2 regions of the Micromonospora sp. NPDC050784 genome follow, and region 1 is predicted to be linked to the other one. Evidence: riboswitches for the same ligand, from Rfam matches in the RefSeq annotation. Region 1 holds a riboswitch; the other holds the start of a gene.
What was found. Region 1 has a riboswitch for S-adenosylmethionine ahead of ACIBD9_RS01065 (aminotransferase class V-fold PLP-dependent enzyme). Riboswitches for the same ligand answer to the same signal wherever they lie in the genome.
Positions count from the first base shown of each region.

Region 2: it holds a riboswitch for S-adenosylmethionine, as region 1 does, so the genes downstream of both, ACIBD9_RS26030 (ABC transporter substrate-binding protein) here and ACIBD9_RS01065 (aminotransferase class V-fold PLP-dependent enzyme) in region 1, are expected to answer to the same signal.

Region 1 is NZ_JBITGG010000001.1:223,608-226,673, reverse strand. Features, by position in the region: gene ACIBD9_RS01065 (aminotransferase class V-fold PLP-dependent enzyme) at 1-1,204, opposite strand, end outside; SAM riboswitch class IV at 1,275-1,395, opposite strand; gene ACIBD9_RS01060 (PrsW family intramembrane metalloprotease) at 1,419-2,909, shown strand; gene ACIBD9_RS01055 (hypothetical protein) at 2,967-3,066, opposite strand, start outside.
Region 2 is NZ_JBITGG010000022.1:46,663-49,728, reverse strand. Features, by position in the region: gene ACIBD9_RS26030 (ABC transporter substrate-binding protein) at 1-871, opposite strand, end outside; SAM riboswitch class IV at 1,144-1,255, opposite strand; gene ACIBD9_RS26025 (amino acid transporter) at 1,342-3,066, opposite strand, start outside.

The sequences.
Region 1 (3,066 bases):
CGGCTGCCGTACTGCCCAGCCCGATGCTGGCGCGGAGCGCGGTGGGCGGCAGGTCCCGCCGGCCGGTACGCCCCGCCGCCTCGCTGAGCAGACGCCGGGCCAGCGGGTGGGCGCAGAACAACCCGTCCCGTACGCCGATGTGGTGCTCGGCGGCCAGCCGGGCGGCCACCTCGGTGGAGTCCCAACCGGCGACCACGAACGAGATGATGCCGACGCGGGGCGCGTTCGGGCCGAAGGTGCGCAGCTCGACGACGTGCGGCAGGGAGGCGAGCCCGGTCCGCAGCCGGGCCAGCAGGGTCTGCTCGTGGGCGGCCAGCGCGGCCTGGTCCGCGTCGTCGAGCGCCGCGCACACCGCCGCCAGGGCAACCGCGCCGAGCAGGTTCGGGGTGCCGCCCTCGTGTCGGGCCGGGCCGGTCGCCCAGGTCACGTCGTGGGTGGCCGGCCCGACGTGGCTGGTGGCCCCACCACCGGCCAGGTACGGCGGGGCGGCGTCCAGCCAGTCCGCCCGGCCGATCAGCACGCCCGCGCCGAACGGCGCGTACAGCTTGTGGCCGGACACGGCCAGGTAGTCCACGTCGAGCGTGAGCAGGTCGATCGGGGCGTGCGGGGCGAGTTGCGCGGCGTCGAGCACGATCCGGGCACCGTGCCGGTGGGCCACCCGCGCCAGTTCGGCGACCGGCCACCGCTCACCTGTCACGTTGCTCGCACCGGTCACCGCGACCAGCACCGGCAGGGCCGGGCTGCTGCCCCGGCGCAGCTCGGTGAGGGCGGCGGCGAGGTCGCGTACCGCCCCGTCGGGGTCGGCGGGCACCGGCAGCCGTACCGACCCGCGCGGCCAGGGCAGCAGGTTGGCGTGGTGCTCGCCGGCGAACGTGACCACCGTGGTGCCGGCCGGCACGGCCCGCGCCAGCAGGTTGAGCGCGTCCGTCGTGTTGCGGGTGAAGATCACATGATCGTCGGCGCGAGCGCCGAAGAAGTCACCGATCGTCTGCCGCGCCTGCTCGTACGCGAGGGTGCAGCGGCGCGACAGCGCTCCCGCTCCGCGATGCACGCTGGCGTACCAGGGCAGCAGCTCGGCCACGGCGTCGGCGGCGGCCCGCGCGCACGGCGCACTGGCCGCGTAGTCCAGGTTGATCTCGCCGGGCACGCCGAGGACGTCGAGCGGCGCGGGCGGCGCCGACGGCACGGTGGGCAGGCTGGGCAGCGAGGGAACGAGAGTGACGGACACGCCGGAACCTCCGGGGTCAGGGACCCCGGGTGCGACATCGGGACGGGGTCCGCGCTTGCCCAGCACACCGATCGGGCTGGGCCCGGTCATCACCCGGGGCACCCCACCGCGAACTCGACGAGGGTTGCCGGCCAGCAAGCCGGGGCTTGACGCTGGCGCTCGTGACCTGTCGGCAGCATAGCGGCTACCGATGCGACCGAACCAGCCGGCGGGGGATGGCTACGCTGACCGCATGGCCGACACCCCGCCCGGTTCACCGCTGCCGCCGTCGCCCGCCGCCCCGCCCGCGCCCGCCGCCCCACCTGTGGGCGAGACGCCCCGGATGCCGCTGCGCCGACTGGGCTGGCGGCGGTTCCTGGTGCTGGCCGGGGTGGTGCTGTTCATCGCGGCGTGCGCGGTGTTCATGGTCTTCACCCTCGGCCAGTCGCTCGGTGCGCAGGCTCTGCTGATCGGGGTGGTCGCCGCCATCCTGCCGGTGCCGGTGCTGGTCGCCTGCTTCCTCTGGCTGGACCGGTACGAACCCGAGCCGCTGAAGTACCTGATCTTCTGCTTCGCCTGGGGAGCGTTCGTCTCCACCGCCGCCTCGCTCACCGTGAACGACTTCGCCGCCAACCGTTTCGCCGACTGGGGCCTGCCGTCCGCGCTCACCGGGGTGCTGGTGGCGCCGTTCATCGAGGAGCTGACCAAGGCGCTGGGCCCGATCCTGCTGCTGGTGTTCCGCCGCCGCGAGTGGTCCGGGATCACCGACGGCCTGGTCTACTGCGGGCTCGCCGCGGTCGGCTTCGCCATGGTGGAGAACATCCTCTACCTGGGCGGGTTGGGCTACGCGTCCGGCGCCGACCGCTACGGCCCGGCCACCGGCATCCAGCAGGTCATCGCGATCTTCATCCTGCGGATCCTGCTGTTCGGGTTCGCCCATCCCCTTTTCACCTCGATGACCGGTGTGGGGCTGGGCATCGCCTCCCGGACGGCCGACCGGCGCATCCGGGTGCTCGCCCCGATCGGCGGCCTGCTGCTGGCGATGATGCTGCACGGCACGTGGAACCTGCTGCCCACGCTGACCCAGGCCACCGGCGAGGCCATGATCATGCTGTACGGCTTCCTGGGCCTCATGGTGCCGGTCTTCTTCGGCACCGTGGGGCTGGCGCTGTGGCTGCGCGCCTGGGAGGGGCGGCTCACCGAGCGGGCCCTGCCGGACTACGTACGCGCCGGCTGGCTCAGCCCGCCCGAGGTGGCCGCCCTGAGCAGTCTCGGCCGGCGGCACGCCGCCCGCAGTTGGGCGCGGCGGGTGGCCGGCGACGCCGGGGTGCGGGCGATGAGGGGCTACCAGTCCGCCGCCACCCGGCTGGCCCTACTGCGCGACGGGACGCTGCGCGGCCTGGACCGCAAGCCCGCCGACCAGGAGCGGACCGCGCGCGAGGAGCGGGAGTTGCTGGACGCGATCACCGCGTACCGGTCGTTCTTCGTCGGTCGGGACCCGCAGGCCCCGGCGGGCGTCTGGGACGGCAGCCGCTACCACCTGCGCTTCCCGGACGGCACCGAGCGCCCGGTGGACGCGCCGGACGAGCCGGTGGTGCCGATCCCGGTGGTGCTGACTCCCGCCCCGGCTCCGGTGGGGTACGCCCCGCCCGGCTGGCCCGGCCTGCGCCCGGCGTCGCCCTGGCCGCCGACGCACCACTGACGGCTGCCGCCTGCCGGCCGGTGGTCGCCGGCCGGCGGCACAGGTCAGCAGAGCGGTTCAGGCCAGCAGCGAGGTGAGGAAATCACCGAGGCCCTGGAACATCGCGATGAGCGCCGCCCCGATCCCTCGGAACATCTGCGCGGCGCCGTCCGGCCGA
Region 2 (3,066 bases), on a different contig from region 1:
CCGACGCCGACGCCGACGCCGACGCGGACGCGGACGGGACCGGCACCGTGCCGCTGCCCGGGGTGAAGTCCGCCGGGATCGGCCGGCCCGGGTAGTACTGCGCCTGCAACCGGCTCCAGGTGCCATCGGCGATGACCTCGTCGAGACCCTTGTTCAGCGCCTCGCGCAGCTTGTCGCTGCCCTTGGCCACGGCGTAGGCGGTCGGTGCCGGGCTGAGCTGCTTGGCCGCCACGGTGATCTTGCCGTTGCTGTCGGTGGCCGACTTCTCGCCGATCTCCGCCGGGGCGATCCAGGCGTCGGCGGTGCCCGCCTTGAGCTGGTTGATCGCGCCGTTGTAGTCCGGCACCCGCACCGGGTTGAGCTGCTTGCCGGTGGCGTAGTCGTCCTGGACGGTGCCCTGCACCACCACGACCCGCTTGCCGGCGAGCTGGTCGAAGCTGGTGATCGGCGAGCCGGCCGGGACGTCCAGGCCGAAGTAGCCGAAGTCGTAGCCGTTGCCGAAGTCGACGGTCTTCTTGCGTGCCTCGGTGATGGTGATCGAGGAGCTGCCGACGTCGAACTTGTGGTTGTTGACCTGGCTGAGCAGCGCGGAGAAGTCGGTGCCGACGAACTCGACGGTGAGGCCGAGCTTGCCGGCCACGGCGGTCAGCAGGTCGTTGTCGAAGCCGGTGAATTTTCCGTCCTTGAGGTACACGTTCGGCGGGGCGTCGGTCAGTGTGCCGGCGCGCAGCACGCCCGGCTGGGCCAGGCCGTACGGGTTGGCGGTGGCGTCGGACGAGCTGTCGTCGCCGCAGGCGGTGAGGGCGGTGGCGGCCAGGATCGTGGCCGCGCCCAGGGCGGCGGCGCGGGTCAGGGCAGGAAGGAATCGCACGGGCGTCTCCGAAGGGTGGTGTCTCGGCGCGCACGGGCGTGCGCCACCGACGGAACGCCCGAGGGCGTACCGGTGGAAAGGGTTTCGGGAAGGGCTGTGCTAGAGCGCGGTGCCGCGACGACAGGCGGCGCTGCACATTCGCATCATGTCCACGTGCCGTCGCCGGGTCAGGGCAGGCGAGGGTCGACCGGTGCGGGAGTCCGCGACGTCGGTCGGTGGGGCGGTGCTGAGGATGCGCATGGTTCTCCCGGGTCTGTGCTGACCTGGGTGCCAGGCCACGCTTGCACCGACGTCGTGCCGGTGCCTGGTCTTCACCCGGGGCACCCCACCGCGGAGGAGGGTTGCCGGCCAGCGAGCCGGGGCTTCGCGCTGGCACTCATGACCTGCGCCGAGGCTAGCAGCACCAACGGGTGGGTCGTCCAGTCGTTATGACCACGCTCACCGTGCGCGACGAGCTGCCCGCCCGCACGTCAGCCGGCGTGCACATGCGGTCGACGGTGCGGGTCGGGCTCCTGGCGGCGCAGGATCTCCCGGGTCACCGAGGCGATGGCGCCCTGCCCGAACGCGAGGTAGCGCAGGAAGTTGCGAACCGGGCCGCCCTCGGACCACTCGAAGTAGATGTGGGGGCGCCGACGGCTGCGGTCGCGGATCTCCAGCAGCAGGGCGGCGAGCGCGGTGGGCACCGACGAGCTGGCCAGGCTGAGCACCGGGAAGCGGCCGTCGACCACGCTGCCGCGGACCAGCAGCCCGGTCTCGAAGTCGGACGGGTCGGTGACCTTGACCTCGACGAAGATGACGTCGCCGTCGCCGGGGAAGTCGTTGTCCGCCATGGTCTGCGCCAGCTTGGCGTGGTACTCCGCCGCGTCACGCCGGTCGGGTTCGTGCGCGATGAGACGGATCCGTCGTCCGGCGCGTTCGTCGATCAGCCGGGCCGCGGTCGGGTCCAGCTCGACGTGGTCGACGCGCAGCTCGTAGGCCCGCATCAGCCGGGACAGCACCGACACCAGGATGATCCCGCCGATGAAACAGGCCGCGATCTTGACGCCGTCCGGACGCTCCACCACGTTCGCCAGCGTGGTGTAGACGAAGATCACCGCGATGACTCCGAACGCGATGGTGCGGCCGCGCTGACGCTGCCGTCGCACGGCGAGCGTCACCGCCGTCGCCGCTGAGGTGATCAACACCAGGACCCCGGTGGCGTACGCGCCGCCCTGCGCGTCGACGCTGGCCTCGAAGACGATCGTGATCAGGAACGCCACGGCGGTGAAGACCAGCACCAGCGGCCGGACGGCTCGCGCCCAGGTCGGCGCCATACCGTACCGGGGCAGATAGCGCGGCACGAGGTTGAGCAGACCGGCCATCGCCGATGCCCCGGCGAACCAGAGGATTCCGATGGTGGACAGGTCGTAGACGGTGCCGAACACCTCGCCGAGGTGGGCGTGCGCCAGGTAGGCCAGCGCCCGCCCGTTCGCCGGCCCACCCGGCTGGAAGGCCTCCGGTGGGATGAGCACGGTGGTCGTCACGCTGCTGGTGATCAAAAAGACGCTCATGATCACTGCTGCGGTGGTGAGCAGCCGGCGCGCGCCACGGATCCGCCCCAGCGGTCGGGCCTCCGAGTCCTGCGGGTCACCTCGTACGCTCGGCATGACCGCCACCCCGGTCTCGAAGCCGGACAGGCCCAACGCCAGCTTCGGGAAGACCAGCAGCGACAGCCCGACCACCAACCACGGGTCGCCGTGCCCGGTGGTCAGCATGGTGGTCCAGTCGCCGACCGCGCTCGGATGCGTCACCACCCGCCACAGCGCGTCGGCCACCACCACCGCGTTCAGCGTCAGGTAGATCGCGACCAGGACGACGGCGATCCCGATGGCCTGGGTGAATCCCTTGAGGAACACCGCGCCCAGCAGCGACACGAGCAGCAGCGTGACCAGCACCTCGTGCCCCTTGAGCCCGCTCGGCCAGAACGGGTTCTCGTCGATGTGCGCCGTCGCGTCGGCGGCCGAGAGGGTGATGGTGATGATGAAGTCGGTGGCCGCGAAACCGAGCAGCACCAGCACCAGCAGCTTGCCCGGCCAGTAGTTCAGCAGGCGTACCAGCATCGCGATGGAGCCCTCACCGTGCGGGCTCTCCACCGCCACCCGCCGGTAGACCGGCAGCGCCCCCAGCAGGGTCACCAGCACCAGCACCAGGGTCGC